Regions from separate parts of the Glutamicibacter sp. 363 genome, predicted to be linked through region 3. Evidence: predicted binding sites of a transcription regulator. Region 3 holds the regulator's gene; each other region holds the start of a gene.

Region 1 (5,314 bases), on a different contig from region 3:
CCCTTGTAGAGCACCTGCAGGGTTTCGCGGTTGTAGCGCGCGCCCTGGCAGACCTCGCACGGCACATATACGTCCGGCAGGAAGTTCATTTCGATCTTCAGCGTGCCGTCACCCGAGCAGGACTCGCAGCGCCCGCCCTTGACGTTGAAGGAGAAGCGGCCCGGCTGGTAGCCGCGCAGCTTCGCCTCGTTGGTCTCCGCAAAGAGCTTGCGGATATTGTCGAAAACTCCGGTGTAGGTGGCCGGGTTCGACCGCGGGGTCCGCCCGATCGGCGACTGGTCCACGTGCACGACCTTGTCCAGGTGCTCGAGGCCCAGCACCCGGGTGTGGCGGCCGGGAACCTGCTTGGCGCCGTTGAGCTTATTGGCCAACACCTTGTATAGGATGTCGTTGACCAGCGTCGACTTGCCCGAACCTGAGACACCGGTAATGGCGGTCAGCACGCCCAGCGGGAACTCCACGGTGACGTCCCGCAGGTTGTTTTCCTTCGCGCCCACCAGCTTGAGCATGCGCTTCTTGTCGGCCTTGCGGCGCTTTTTCGGCAGCTCGATCTGCTTGCGCCCGGAGAGGTAGTCTCCGGTCAGCGAACGGGTGTTCTCCTTCAGCCCCTCCAGCGAGCCGGAATGGACCACCTCACCGCCGTGCTCCCCGGCGCCCGGACCGATGTCCACGATCCAATCCGCCTCGGCGATGGTGTCCTCATCGTGTTCGACGACGATCAGCGTATTGCCCAGCGAACGCAGATGCAGCAGGGTTTCGATCAGCCGGCGGTTGTCGCGCTGATGCAGGCCGATGGAGGGCTCGTCCAGCACGTAGAGCACTCCGACCAGCCCGGAGCCGATCTGCGTGGCCAGGCGGATGCGCTGCGCCTCGCCGCCGGACAGGGTGCCCGCGGCGCGTTCCAGGGTCAGGTATTCCAGGCCCACGTCCAGCAGGAACTTCATGCGCGCGCCAATTTCCTTCAGCACCTGGGTGGCGATCTGCGCCTCGCGGTCGCTGAGCTCCAAGGTGGTGAGGAATTCGGCCGCCGCGCGCAGATCCATGGCCGCCACCGCGGCGATCGACTTGCCGCCGATCAGCACCGACAGCGAGGCCGGGTTCAGACGTGCGCCGCCGCAGGTAGGGCACGGAATCTGGCGCATGTACTGCTCGTAGCGATCGCGTGCGTGATCCGATTCGGTTTCCTCATGCTTGCGGTGCACATAGGAGATGACGCCTTCGAACCCGGTGGAGTACTTGCGCTCCCGGCCGAAACGGTTCTTGTACTGCACGACGACCTTGTGGTCTTTGCCGTTCAGGATCGCCTGGCGCGCCGGTGCCGGCAGGTCCTTCCAGGCGGTGTCCATGCCGAAGCCCAGCTCCTTGCCGAGCCCCTCGATCAACCGGTTCCAGTATTCGGTGGTCGCCTTGCCCAAGGACCACGGCGCGATGGCCCCGTCGGCCAGCTTGACCTCGGCATCCGGGACGATCAGGTGCTCATCGACTTCGAGCTTGGTGCCGATGCCGCTGCAGGCCGAACAGGCCCCGAAGGGGTTATTGAAGGAGAAGGTCCGGGGTTCGATCTCATCGATGGCCAGCGGGTGCTCGTTCGGGCAGGCGAGGTTCTCGGAGAACGCACGGACGCGCTTCGGGTCATCCTCCGCCAGATCCACGAAGTCCACCAGCACGCGGCCATCGGCCAGAGTCAGTGCGGTTTCCACCGAGTCGGTCAGCCGCTGGTGCACCGTGTCGTTAATGGCCAGGCGGTCAACGACCACCTCGATGGTGTGCTTGACCTGCTTGGCCAGCTTAGGCGGCTCGGTCAGCTGAATGGTTGTGCCATCGACCCGGGCACGGGAGAACCCCTTGGAGGATAGCTCGGCGAACAAGTCAACGAACTCGCCCTTGCGGGCGCGCACCACCGGGGCCAGCACCTGGAAGCGGGTCTTCTCCGGCATCTCCAGCAGCTGGTCGACGATCTGCTGCGGCGACTGCTTCGAAATGGGCTCCCCGCATTCGGGGCAGTGCGGGCGTCCTACGCGGGCCCAGAGCAGGCGCATGTAGTCATACACCTCGGTGATGGTGCCCACGGTGGACCGCGGGTTGCGGCTCGTGGACTTCTGGTCGATCGACACGGCCGGGGAAAGCCCCTCGATGAAGTCCACATCCGGCTTGTCGACCTGGCCCAGGAACATCCGTGCATAGGCGGACAGGGATTCGACGTAGCGGCGCTGCCCCTCGGCGAAAATCGTATCGAAGGCCAGCGATGACTTGCCGGAGCCGGACAAGCCGGTAAAGACGATCATCGCGTCGCGCGGAAGATCCACATCTACGTTCTTCAGGTTGTGCTCGCGCGCACCCTTGACGATCAGACGGGACAAATCCAGTTTTTTGCTTTCTGCAGTAATAGCCACGAAGCAATACTAATCGAAAACTACTTCGAATAAACGTGGTGCTTGGCACAAATGCGCGTTACTTTCGCGCAGGGCGATATCCCGGGCATTTCCAGCCCTGAAGATTTGCTGGTCGGCGGCCGTTTCGAGCCTCGGACGGATCGAGCAGGAGAAACCAGACGATTAGGCACCAGCGTCGGCAGCGTTCATCCTCTTGGCATGTCCCCATAAAATTTTCTTGACGAGCCTTACTGCTTGCGCGTCTGGGCGAGGTGCTCCAGCCCGGCCACGGAACCCTTGGCCTTCAACTAAATACGGCCACCGGCGTCCGCTGGGATGACTTGCCAGTTCGCTCGGATAATGGGAGGCTGAGCTCCCGCGCCGGCATTGAGGAAATGTATCCACCATGAGCAAAACCATTATCATCACCGGCGGCAGCGACGGCATCGGTGCGGCCGCCGCGCGCACGCTGGTTGGCCGTGGCCATCGCGTCGTCATCGTCGGGCGCTCGGAGGGCAAAACCAAAAGCATCGCCGCAGAGCTGTCTGTGCCTTACTATGTCGCGGATTTCGCGGAGCTGAACCAAGTCAGAAAGCTGGCAGATGATCTGCTGAAGGCATACCCGGAAATCAACGTGCTCGCGAATAACGCAGGCGGGATCATGGGTAAGCGAACCCAAACCGTTGATGGGCATGAAACCACTTTCCAGGTCAACCACCTTGCTCCGTTCCTGCTCACCAGCTTGCTCATGCCAGCGCTATTTGCCGGCAAGGCAACGATTATCCAGACAGCCAGTGCGGCCGCTCGGATCTTCGGGCGGATGGATATCGAAGACCTGCAGAATACCGTGGGCTACGCCCCGCAGAAAGCCTATGGCAACGCGAAACTCGCTAACATCCTCTTCACTCAGGAATTGCAGCACCGGTTCGGACCACGAGGCGTCGCTGCCGTTGCTTTCCATCCGGGTATCGTCGCCAGCAGCTTTGCCAGCGAAACTACGCATTTCATGCGGCGCATTTACCACGGGCCACTCAAACGACTATTTACGGTCACTCCCGAAAAAGGGTCAGATCAGCTTGTTTGGCTCGCGGAAGGGACTCCTGGAACGACTTTCCTGCCGGGTTCCTACTATGAATCCCGCAGGATAGCGACAAGGGTAAGTGCCGAAATGCACAACCCGAAGTTCGCAGAACAGCTCTGGAAGAAGTCGGCTTCACTGCTCCGAACCGCCAACTGACAGGATTTGCCCGAGTTATCTGAGCGTGGCGCAGAATCTGCCGATGGTTCTGGTGCAGTGCGGTTTGGGCCCAACTTGCATGAACCAACCTCTAGGGACACTCAAATCGCGTTTCGGGTTAGCTCGCCTCGCACAGCCCGGTGCCCCATGGCCCGAAGGCCACTAATTAACGGGGCAGCGAGCTGAAAGCGGCGCGCAGGTATCTGACCGCGGTTTCTTCGTCCACCGACCAGGTCTGGGCAACGCGTGCCAGATCGGCTGCGGCATCGCTGACTTCTTGCTGGGCACGATCCTCGGCCGCTTGCACGATGGTTCCGTGCCGCCCGCGGGTCACGACCGCGCCTTGGGCTTCCAGCTCCTTATAGACCTTAGCCACCGTGTTCACCGCAAGATCCAGGTCACCGGCGAGCGCCCGCACCGAGGGAAGCTTGGTTCCGGGTGCCAAATCTCCACCCGCAATACGTGCCAGGATTTGCTCTCGTACCTGCTGGTACGGTGCGACAGCCGATTTCGAGTCGATACGGATGAAATCCAGATTGGCCATGGGCGCTCCATTCGGTGCAATGCTTTAGTTGATTCACTGAGCCTATCGCGTTCAAGCCAGTCGCCACCGTAGGGTAATGGGTATGAGTGAACTTCTATTAGCCGACGTCACGATTCGGTCGGTGAGCGTCTCGGAAATGAACAACAACGTTTACTTGGTCACCGAACGGGCCAGTGGCAAACAACTACTGATCGATGCGGCCGACGAAACTCCTGCGATTCTTGAACTCGTGGCCAGCGCCGCCAAGGATGGCCCCGAACCAGAGGTCGTTGGCATCGCCACGACCCATGAGCATTGGGACCACGTGCGGGCCCTGGCCGAGGTCGTCGAACGCTTCACCGTTCCCACGTACGCAGGCGCCGAAGATATCGACGGTATCGCCAAGGAGTCCGGCGTGAAGATTAGCCACGGGTTGACCCATGGCGATCGAATTTCCGTTGGCGAGATGGAGCTTGAGGCCATTCACCTTCGCGGGCACACCGCGGGCTCGATCGCCTATGCATTGCACGACTCCTCGGGACAACAGGTCATCTTCAGCGGAGACAGCCTATTTCCCGGGGGTGTAGGCAATACCTGGGAGGACCCGGAGCGGTTCGAGTCGTTGCTCAACGACGTATCCGAACGTATCTTCGAAAAATTCCCAGATGAAACCGCCGTCTTACCTGGTCACGGCGGCTCCACCACCGTAGGCACCGAGCGCCCGCACCTCGATGAATGGCGCCAGCGCGGCTGGTAGTCCATACTTTGAAGAATTGCCCGTCAGGCTACGGCCCGGTGGGCAATTCTTGCAGGTAGAGCAGCATCCGCCACTCACTGCCCGGTGCGTGGTTCACAAACCCGCGGTCCTCGTAAAAGCGACGAGTCTGCGCATCGTCTTCATCCACGTTGATGTGCATTTCGCTGCCCCCGCGCGCGGCCAGCTGGATCAGGACATGATCAAGGATGGCGCCGCCGATGCCTTGGCCGCGCAGTGGAGGGCGCACATACAGCTCATCAAGCACCGCGAGCGGTCCGTCGGAATAGATGGTTGGCCGCAGGGTAACGATGGCGTGACCCGATGGTTGAGATGCAGGACCGGCGAGCACTGCATAACAGTGCGGGCCAGCGAGCATGCCCCGCAACCGCCTGGCTAGTATCTGCTCCGCGGGGCAGGGAGAACCG
Region 2 (5,314 bases), on a different contig from region 3:
CAGCTGCTTGCCGGTGGCCTTGATGTGCTCAATGGCGCCCAGCGGCAGGGCGAGCTGTCCGGGGCCGGGCCGGTATTTGACCGGGATGCTGGCGTGCGCCATGGACTGGGTGTGGGCGATGGTGTCCGCCCTGCTGGTGTCGGCAAGGAGCGAATCGAAGACGCCGAGCGCCGCGAGGTTCTGGTAGCTGCGCCGGGACAGGCCGGCGCGTTGGCGGACGTCCGCGAGGCTGTCATAGGGTTGCCCGGCGACCAGCCGGGTGACCTCGCGTTCGCTCAGCTGGTGGATGTCGCGGAAGGCCAGGCGGATGCCGTATTGGCCGGGGCGGATGGTTCCGGCGGCGCGCGGGACGATCGGGGTGCCGTGCACGGCATGTTCGAAGACGCGTTCGACTCGGTAATGGCCGGTGGAGCGGTTGACGTCCAGCGGGAGGATGGGAATGTTCATCCGGCGTGCCTCGGAGACCAGCAGGCGTTTGGGGTACATGCCCGGGTCGTGCTCCCAGATGCCGGCGAGGAACGCCTCGGGGTGGTGCGCCTTCAGCCAGGCCGAATGGTAGGTGGGTACGGCGAAGGCCGCCCCGTGGGCCTTGCAGAAGCCGAAGGAGCCGAAGCCTGCGAGCACCTTCCAGACCTTGTCGATGATCTCCGGCGCGTAGCCCTTTTGCGCAGCGCTGGTGCGGAAGAATTTTTCGACCGCGGGTTCCTGGGCCGGGTTGCCCAGATGCCGGCGGTAGACGTCTGCCATCCCCAGGGTGCAGCCGGTCATCACATGGAGCATGCGCAGCACCTGTTCGTGGAAGACGGTGACCCCATGGGTTTCGGCGAGCGCGGGCTTCAGATCCGGGTGCAGGAACTGCTCGGGAGCGAAACCGTGGCGGTGCTCCAGGTAGGGCTTGACCATATTCGATTGCATGGGTCCGGGGCGGAAGAGCGAGATGTCGATGATGAGGTCGTTGAATTCGGTGGGGGCGAGCTTGCCGATCAGTTCGCGTTGGCCCGGGGATTCGATTTGGAAGCAGCCCAGGGTGTGGGTGGAGCGGATCAGCTCGTAGGTGATCGGGTCATCGAGCGGAACGCGGGCGAAGTCGATCTGCCCGTCCGCTTCGATGTACTCCGGCTGCCGGTGTCCCCCGGCGCGGGCGACCGCCTGCTTCGAGGGATGCAGGCGCTTGATCTCCTCCAGCGTGTAGGCGATCGCCGATTGCATGCGCACTCCGAGCACGTCGAGCTTGATCAGCCCCATCAGGTCCATATCGTGCTTGTCGTACTGGCTCATGGGCAGCCCCATCCCGGAGGGCTGGACCGGGGTGCGGTCCAGCAGGCTCGCGTCGGAGAGGATCACCCCGCAGGGGTGCATGGAGATATGCCGCGGCAGCCGGTCCAGGCGTTCGGTCGCGTCGATGAGGATGTCCAGTTGCCCGTCGGAGGTGATGCGCTTGGCCAAGGGGGCGAGTTCCGGCTTTTCCTCCAGCGCCTCGCGGAAGGAGGAGGCGGAGAAGCGCCAGAGCTGCTTGGCGATCTCGTCGACCTGTTCCTGCTCCAGGCCGAGGGCGGCTCCGGCGTCGCGTACGGCGCCGCGTGCCCGGTAGGCGTTCTGCATGCTCATCAGGCTCACGCGCTCCTCCCCATAGGTGTCGAAGATCTTGTGATAGATCTCGTGGCGGCGCGCGGATTCCACGTCGATGTCGATATCCGGCAAGGTGGTGCGGGTATCGGAGAGGAAGCGTTCGAAGACCAGGTCGTGCTGCAGCGGGTTGACCTGGCTGATTCCCAGCAGGTAGTTGACCAGGGAGGAGGCGCCGGAGCCGCGGGCAGCCACCCGCACGCCCATGCCGGTGATCAGGTTGACGGTTTCGGCGACGGTGAGGAAGTAGCCGGCGAAGTCCAGCCTTTCGATCACCCCCAGCTCCAGGCCCAGCTGCTTTTCGATCTCGCTGCGCTTGGTGTTCGGCAGCAGACGCGGCGCGGCGGCGAAGACTCGTTCGGTCAGTTCCTGCTGGGCCGGACGGTGCAAGCCGATGATTGTCGCTTCGGGGATCACCGGCCGCTTCCAGCCAAGATCCGTATGCGCATCCAGCGCCGCCCAGTTAGCGAGCTGCTCGGTATTGCGCAGGAGCCTATAGGCCCAGGCACGTTCGGTCACCCGGGAGAGGTCTTGGGCTAGCTGATGCATCTGGGCCGGGGTTTTCAGCCATCCCTGCCCGGTGGGCTGCAGCTCTTCCAGCGCGCTGAGCCTGCCCAGCACCCGGGCCGAGTCGAGGATGTCGGCGGTGACCGCCCCGTCGGCGTCGGCATAGCGCACCGCGTTGCTGAGCACCGGGGCGATGCCAAGCTCCGCGGCGAAGCGCAGCAGCTTGCTGGCGAAGCCCAGGCTGTAGCGCTTGCCGGGTGCGGAGAGGTGGGTGGTGATTTCTGCGCGCAGCTGCCCGCCGGCCAGCTTCTTCCAGTGGGCCATCAGCGCTCGGGCCTGAGAGTACTTGCCGCGCTCGATGGCCCGCGACACGTCGGATTCGGCACCGAGCAGCAGCATCAGTTGCCCGCCGGCCAGCCGCTGCGCCAGGTCGGCTTGGCTCAGCCCGATGATTCCGCGCGGGTTCTGGTGCGCCGCGGAGACCGCGCGGCACAGTGCGGCGTATCCGCGTCCTTGGGTGTTTCCGCGGGCGAGCAGGATAATGCGTCCGTCGGGTTTTCCCTGGCTGTCAAGTACCGCGAGGTTCACTCCGAGGATCGGGCGCAGCCCCTCGGCGAGGCAGGCTCCGACATGCTTGACCGCGCCGAAGAGCCCGTCTCGGTCGGTGAGCGCCAGCGCCTCGGCTCCCTGCGCGCGGGCGGCGGCCGCCAGCTGGGGCGGGCTGGAGACGCCATAGTGCGCGCTATAGGAGGAGGTGACGTTCAGGTGGGTGAAGCTCATGGGCGGATCCTTCGAAACAGCGTAGGAATACCATTAGAACAAAGTTTCGAAAGATGTGCATTTATGCCCGGTCAGGCGCTGATCGGCAACTCCTGATTCACCCGGATCAGCCGCCAGCGCGTGGATTGCGGATCAAAACTGACGTCAATGCTCCGCGTGGGGCCGCGGCCCGCAGCTTGGGTGATCTCCAGCCGCCAGATCTCGTAATCCGCTAGTCCAGCGCCAATTCCGCGGGGTATGCGCAGGTTTTCGTCCCACCATTTGCGGCGTTCGAACCACCGTTGCGGCTCGGCGACCAGCCGATACTCGCAACCCTGCCAGGAAACCCGCAAAGGCACCCCGCTTGGGGCGCAGGAAACCTGGATCGACTCGGTAAAAATGCCCACGTGCAACTCCTTCAACCCTACTAACTCAATCTTATTCGAATACGTGTTCGAACAACAGCTACGCTAGTCAGCTCGACGGACACTTTAGCGTCGGGGAAGTATCAAAGCCCCGTCCACGTCTAGGGCTCTGGTGCTACGCGGGTCCGCGCCCTGAAGCACGCAAGTCCAGGGCAAGGAAAGCTCTGAGACGAAGTTGGCTACCGGCCCGAAAACTTTTACGGCCGCTGGCCTATTACCTAAAGTGAGACCCGTCCGACCGGGAAGGAACTCCACGTTCGTTGGCCCGTGGTTCACGCCGCCAAGTGGCGTACCTTGACGTTGCGCAGCGTGAGGAACGGTTGAGCCGGCGGAGGGTTCAACCGTTCCTACGGAGCATCCGAATTTCAGAGGGACTTGCCGAATAGACCCGACGAATGGCAGCGCTCAGGGCAAAAGAGGAGGAATACCCGACCTCACGGGCTATCTGCCCCAATGGAGAATTGGTGTTCTGCAGGGCATCCCAGGCCAGCGCCAAACGCAACCGGGTGAGGTATCCAACCGGTGGCATTCCCATGGCTTCATGAAACGCCGCGGAAAAGGCCGAACGGGACATGGCAGCGATCCCGGCGAGCAGTGCCACACTCCAGGGCTCCGCCGGATCGGACCACATTGCCCCCACCGCGGCTGAAATCCCCGGTTTTGCACCCGGGACCATGCCGGCCCCCGGCATTTGCTGCAGCACTTGGAGCGCGAGGATATCCAAAAGCCGATCCAAGACCAGCGACTGCACAGGCCCTTGCCGCTCGGCTTCAAGGTGCAGCAGCTCAACCCAATTCCAGAGCGCTGCATCCTCTATCAGGCATAGCGCTCGCCCCTCGCAGATCAGGTCGGTAATCGCACTGGTTGTGGTGAAGGTGCAGACCAGCAATTGGTCCGCCCCGTCGCGGGCGTTACCCCACGAACGGACGCCGTGGCGCAGCGTCTCAGTGACCGGCCGCGCCGCAGGGCCGAGGCATTGCTGGCCTGGTCCAATTAGGTATGTTTCAACGGCGGCGGCACGCGGCCGTGCGCTGTCAGCAAACACCCGATAGGGCGCCGTCCCGTGAATGACCACTAGGTTTCCCGGTTCGGCTTGGATCGTTGTTTCGCCTCGCTGCACCGCGCAAGATCCGCTACGCACCGCCAGGATTGTCAACGCGCAGCGATCTTGGACTTCGACTTCCCAGTCCCCTGCCATGCTCATGCGCAGGATGAAGCCATCACGGGCACGCGGCCCCGCCGGAAAGGCATGTTGAGCGGTCACTCCCTCAGATTGGACGATGACGCATGTTTTGTCGAGTTTCAAACATTCTGCATCTGCGATCCGTGCGCTTGAATGAATACCACGCATAGGAAAACGGCTCCCCTCCCAGCTCTCACACCCCGGTCAGGGACGGTGGCATGATCCCCGAATGGCTAGCGGCCACATTGCTCATAACAACTATTAGCAGCGCCGGGATTGTTGCAGGTTTTTATGCCGCCTTCGCGCTGACGGTCCTCCCGGCCTTGGCCTCGGTCCAGGATTCGGCAGCCGGCGACTTCATGATCTCGCTGAACCAGCACGCCGAACGTCCCGCTTTTCTCAGCTTATTTTTCCTTAGCCTCTTCGGCAGTCTCGGCTACACCGCATACGCCTTAGTGCAGGGCCTCCTGGTCCCTGCACTGGGCTCGGCACTGGTGCTGTCCGGAGCCCTGCTCACCATCTTCCTCAGCGTTCCCTTGAACCGGGCCCTGCAACGCGCAACGCTACCGTGGGCGCGCTATTGGCCCCGCTGGCACCGGGTTAATGTGCTGCGTGCAGCAGGCTCCGCGGCCGGATCACTGCTGCTCCTCATTACGGCCTGATCCGCCGCATCGCCATAGCCGAGCGCAGCGCGGTCGGTGCCCCGACTACGCCGCGCGCGAAACTTCTTACGTCACTGTGTCCCGAATACTCGATTAGCTTGGAGCACACCGATAGCATCAAGACACACGAACAATTAAACTCAGGAGCAAAT
Region 3 (5,314 bases):
GCCGACCTTGGTCAGCTGCTCCATCACCGAGGCGTAGGCTCCCACGCCGGGAACGACGAGGCCATCGGCGGCCAAGATCGCTTTCGGATCCGCGGTCAGCTCCACCTCGGCGCCGGCGGCTTCCAGCGCCCGCACGGCCGAGCGGACGTTGCCGGATCCGTAATCGAGGACGACGACAGTTTTTTTCGCCACTTAGAGGGCACCCTTCGTGGATGGGATCTTGTCGCCCATGCGGGCGTCCGGCTCGACCGCTTCACGCAGCGCGCGAGCGAATGATTTGAACTGGGCCTCGACGATGTGGTGCGGATCGCGTCCGGAGAGCACCTCGATATGCGCGCAGATCTGCGCATGGAAGGTGATGGCCTCGAATACGTGCCGCGTCATCGAACCGGTGAAGTGCCCGCCGATCAGGTGGTATTCCTGGCCTGCCGGTTCCCCGCCGTGCACCAGGTACGGGCGGCCGGAGACGTCGACAACCGAACGCGACAGCGCCTCGTCCAGCGGTGCGTAGGAGGTGCCAAAGCGGCGAATTCCCGCCTTGGTGCCCAGGGCCACGCGCAGCACCTCGCCGATGGTGATGGCCACGTCTTCCACCGTGTGGTGCACGTCGATATGGGTATCTCCGGTGGCACGCACGGTCAGGTCGATGAGCGAATGCTTGGACAGGGCGGTGAGCATGTGGTCATAGAACGGCACGCTCGTGCTGATTTCCGAGACCCCGGTCCCGTCCAGGTCCAACTCGACGAAAACTGATGATTCGCTGGTCTCGCGTTCCATCCGGGCGCGACGAGCGCCAATCAATTCGGCAGACATGTCTTCCTTCGCTTGTGGGTGAATTCTACTTCTGGGCACCCAGCAACAAGGCCAGGTGCTCCAGGAAGGCGGTGGTTTCGGCTTCGGTGCCGGCGGTGACGCGCAGCGTTCCCTTGATTCCATTGTCGCGGACAATGATGCCGGCATCCAACAGGCCCTGCCAGATGGCGTGCGGATCCTCCAGTCCGCCGAAGAAGACGAAGTTCGAATCCGAGACAGATGGCTTCAAGCCGAGATCGATCAGCGTGGACACGATGCGGTCGCGCTGGGTCTTGATGTCTTCGACCTGCGCGAGCAGCAGCTCGATATTCTTCAACGCAGCGATGGCGGTTGCTTGGGTAACCGCCGAGAGGTGATAGGGCAAGCGCACCAGGCGAATCGCGTCGGTCACCTCGGGGGCCGCCGCTAGATAGCCCACGCGGGCGCCGGCCAGGCCGAAAGCCTTGGACATCGTGCGCGAGACGATCAAGCGCTGGCGCCCTTCGAGCAGGGTGAGCGCCGATCGGGTACCTGCCAGCGAGAATTCTGCGTAGGCTTCATCCACGATCACCATGGCGTCGGTTTCGCTGGCGGCCTCATAGACCGCTTCGATAACGTCCAAGCCCAGTGCGGTTCCGGTCGGGTTATTCGGGGAGCACAGGAATACCACGTTTGGGCGGTGTTCGCGCACCTGCGCGGCGGCGGATTCGGCCGAGAGGGTGAAGTCTTCGGCACGGTTTCCGGCAATGAATTCGGTATCGGTGCCACTTGCGAGCAACGGGTACATCGAGTACGTGGGGACGAAACTCAGCAGGCTGCGCCCCGGGCCGCCGAAGGCCTGCAGGATCTGCTGGAGAATTTCGTTCGAGCCGTTTGCGGCCCAAATGTTGTCGCGGGTCAGTTCGTGACCGAGGTAGTCGGCGAGCAGCTCGCGCAATTCGGTAAATTCACGATCCGGGTAACGGTTCAGGCCGGCAGCCGCTTTGGCTACTTCCTGAGCGATGGCATCGATAACTGTCGCTGGCAATGGATGGGTGTTCTCGTTGACGTTCAGCTGAATGGGAACGTCAATTTGTGGCGCTCCATATGGGGATAGCCCGCGGAGATTCTCACGCAGGGGCAGCTGACTCAGAAGTTCACTACGGTCATTCACGCATTAATTCTAATGGTGAGGCGCTCTCGCCGGTGAATCCACGACAAGAACAGGTAACAATGGTGAGCTGGCACCTAGTTTGAAAGTACGGGGATATCCAAAGTGTCCCCGACGTACAGCACACCAGCATCGATGGAGTTCAATTCCTCAATGTGGTTCATCGCCGCGTTGACTTCGTAGCCTGCAGCGTACTCGCTGGCCAGCCCCCATAGAGTGTCACCGGGAATCACGGTGACCTCCACAGTCGCCGGGCCGCTGGGCAGGTCCGTGGATGCTTGGGCGCTGCTGGTGAACATGAACGCCGCGGCGATCGTGAGGAGGAAGACCGGTATGCCTACCAGTACTGCCCAACCCCGACGGTTGATGCGGATCCTCATTGGTCTTTTGCTCTGCTGTGGGTGAAGTGCCAGAGTTGCCACGACTTTTTCTCCTCAACGGTTACGTGTGATGCGAACCAATATTCGAATGCAATCTTCGAACACCTGTTCGATACTAGTACATCTTTTCTAACAGAGCCAGATCGAACTTGTCCAGATGTTTTCGAACAAATCTTTGAAAGAAGCCCTGTGATCAACTAAGATTTCGAAGTAGTCGATCAATGAATACATCACAACATTGGGCACCGACAGTTTGTAGCTTCGAACTGAGGACCGAATGCAAGGGAAGGCAAAAATACATGTCAGCATCACAGCGCACTCCCCGGTCGAACGCCCGTTCGCTGACGATACGTCAGAAAAAGATCCTCGAAACCATCCAGCGTGCGATCGGCAAGAATGGCTATCCGCCGTCGATGCGTGAGATTGGCGACTCGGTCGGGCTCAAAAGCCTTTCGAGCGTGACTCACCAGCTCGGTCAGCTCGAAAAGCTTGGGTACATTCGTCGCGACCCGAGGCGTCCTCGAGCCATGGAGATTTTGCTTCCGTTGCAGCTTGCGGAGGACGGCGAGGGAAGCAGCGAGCCGCAGAGCGCGCCGGAACCCGTTGAGGACACGAAGGTCATCGAGCTGAGCTCCTCGGCGGATACCACGATGGTTCCCTTGGTCGGACGCATCGCCGCCGGTGGACCAATTTTGGCGGAGCAAACCGTCGAAGACGTCTTTTCCCTACCACGCCAGCTGGTTGGCCACGGCGAGCTGTTCATGCTCAAGGTGTCGGGCGATTCGATGGTGGATGCGGCAATTTGCGATGGCGACTGGGTGGTCGTCCGTCGCCAGCAGACCGCGGAGAACGGCGATATTGTGGCCGCATTGCTTGACGAGGAAGCCACGGTGAAGACCTTCCGTCAGCGCGATGGCCACACCTGGTTGCTGCCACAGAATTCACGTTACGAGCCGATTCTCGGCGACGCTGCCACGGTGATGGGACGCGTCGTGTCGGTGATGCGCTCGCTGTAGCGGGCAAGTCTGTTCCAACGAGCCATTCGGCCTCACCCATTCTCGGTGAGACCGGATGGCTTTTATTTTGCGTCGAGCTGGCTCGGCGGCAGGCTCACGCGCCCGGCCGCCTGGAGGATCGTCCAGCGTTGGGTGGCCGCAGAAAGCTCCGTCTCGACCCGGTCCGCGAGCTGGCTCGCCGTGTCGCAGACCAATCGCGCGGCGGTGCGCCGGGTCGCGGCGGGCAGGCGTTCATCGTTCGCGGCGAGCGCCAGGTAGCGGCAGAGGATTCCAGTGAACAGATTGCCGTCTCCACCGGATTCCAGGCGCAGGCCCTGTGCCGCAGTGGCGAGCCGATCGTTGATCGCCTGGATCAGCGAGACAGCTTGCGCCAGATGCTCCGCGGACCCGGCGGCCAGCAATGCACCGAGCACGGTGCCCTGGTTGTAGGTGTAGATCGCTTCCTCGGTGCGCGGGCCGCCGGCGGTCAGGCGGATGCCGTCGAGGTAGAGCCCGGAAGGTGTGCTGTAAAGCTCGCGGCGCAGCCAGTCCAGCAGCCCGGTGGCGGTGTCTAAATCCGCGATGCGTGCGAAATACAGGGCCGCCGGGGCGTTGGTGGGCGTGTTCTTGAAGTCGCGTTTGCGCGACCAGTAAAGCCCGCCGCCGAGCTTCTCGTCTTGGCCGCGCACCAGCTGTCGACCCAGTGCACGCATGGCTAGGGTGGCGAGCAGCGCCGGGCGGGCGGTGAGCTGCTGGCTCAGCCCATTGAGCCGTTGGCTGGCAAGCAGCAACCAGGCCATGTCGTCGTAGAAGTAATTCGGGAAGCGGCCGAAATTGCGCAGCAGGATGCCGCGCAGCAGCTGTTTGGCCCGCCGCCAGTGCCTCTGGGCCGCGCACCGGTGACCGGAGTGCAGCTCATGGAAGGCCGCGTCGAGGATCGCGTCGAGATAGTGTGCCTGCCACCAGTAGTGCCATTCGGACCAGGGGCGCGGGCGTTTTCTAGGCGCTGGCGCGGCAGGCATCGCATGCAGCGAGCCGATCCAGGTGCCGGGCAGGCCCATGAGCCGATGGCCGAATCGGGCGTGCAGGTCCTCGCCTGCCACCGCGGCCAGGGCCTCCCAGTGTGCGGGATCGTGGATGCCTGGCTGATGCTGCGCTTCATTCACGAGTCGGCTCCCACTACTCAGTTCTCCGGTTGTGTGCACCAGCGTAGCCGCTTCGCCCGCCGGCATCGAGCACATCGAGCGGGCGGGATCAGGCGGCGAGCACTTCGGCGGCCGAGAACCAGTAGGTGTTGCGCCGCGGTTGTTGATCGGGGTCCAAGAATTTGGGCAGCAGCACCGCCGGAGGTTTGCCCTCGGCCACCACGAGGCTGAAAAGCCCGGCATGGCGTGCGTGGTGATGCATGGGACAGAGCAGTACGCCACGATCCACGCGGGTCTGTCCGCCCTCCTCCCACGGGTCGACGTGGTCCGCCTCGCAACGGCTGGCCGGCATCCGGCAGCCCGGGTAGATGCAACCGCGGTCGCGGGCCGCCAGAGCGCGTTTCATATGCGGTGGAAAAAGGCGTTTGGATCGGCCGATGTCCAGCGCTTGGCTTTTGCCGTCCAGCACCACCGGGTAGATTCCGGCGTTGCACATCAGCGTTCGGGCCGACGCCGCGGTCAGCGGCAGACCGTTTTCGGTGCTGGCGAAGCTGGCGGCGCCATCGAGCATTTTCTCGTAGTTCAGGTGCACGATCACCTGCGGGGTGATCAGCCCGGCGCCCGGATTCTTGCCGCCGACGCGATTGGCGCGCAGCACCGCGAGCAATCCGGTCAGGTGGCGCAGGGCCGGGCTCAGGTCTTCGAAGGGCCGTTCGGGCGGCGCGGCGAGGTTGCTGGGTGGTTTCGGTGGTTCGGCTTCCGTCGCTTCGGCATCCGGGGTGCGGGCCCAACCGGGCATGCTCGGTGCATCATCCCATTCCCTGGGGGTGGGTGGCATTGGCGCAACCGGGG

The links. Region 3 encodes LexA, which represses DNA repair genes until DNA is damaged. Its sites were predicted from a motif close to TCGAACANNTGTTCGA; they were not measured.
Region 1: the regulator LexA is predicted to act here: its motif matches at 2,407-2,422, upstream of uvrA (excinuclease ABC subunit UvrA).
Region 2: the regulator LexA is predicted to act here: its motif matches at 3,335-3,350, upstream of ACT3UA_RS05360 (DUF6504 family protein).

What each region holds. Positions count from the first base shown of each region.
Region 1 is NZ_JBQSYR010000001.1:129,081-134,394, forward strand. It holds gene uvrA (excinuclease ABC subunit UvrA) at 1-2,393, opposite strand, end outside; gene ACT3UA_RS00645 (SDR family NAD(P)-dependent oxidoreductase) at 2,779-3,609, shown strand; gene ACT3UA_RS00650 (GntR family transcriptional regulator) at 3,776-4,153, opposite strand; gene ACT3UA_RS00655 (MBL fold metallo-hydrolase) at 4,236-4,889, shown strand; gene ACT3UA_RS00660 (GNAT family N-acetyltransferase) at 4,918-5,314, opposite strand, start outside.
Region 2 is NZ_JBQSYR010000006.1:110,332-115,645, forward strand. It holds gene ACT3UA_RS05355 (DNA polymerase III subunit alpha) at 1-2,913, opposite strand, end outside; gene ACT3UA_RS05360 (DUF6504 family protein) at 2,985-3,299, opposite strand; gene ACT3UA_RS05365 (helix-turn-helix transcriptional regulator) at 3,655-4,581, opposite strand; gene ACT3UA_RS05370 (DUF1772 domain-containing protein) at 4,719-5,162, shown strand.
Region 3 is NZ_JBQSYR010000011.1:47,375-52,688, forward strand. It holds gene hisH (imidazole glycerol phosphate synthase subunit HisH) at 1-192, opposite strand, end outside; gene hisB (imidazoleglycerol-phosphate dehydratase HisB) at 193-813, opposite strand; gene ACT3UA_RS08315 (histidinol-phosphate transaminase) at 839-1,945, opposite strand; gene ACT3UA_RS08320 (LysM peptidoglycan-binding domain-containing protein) at 2,020-2,322, opposite strand; gene lexA (transcriptional repressor LexA) at 2,622-3,338, shown strand; gene ACT3UA_RS08330 (glycoside hydrolase family 76 protein) at 3,401-4,522, opposite strand; gene ACT3UA_RS08335 (DUF222 domain-containing protein) at 4,572-5,314, opposite strand, start outside.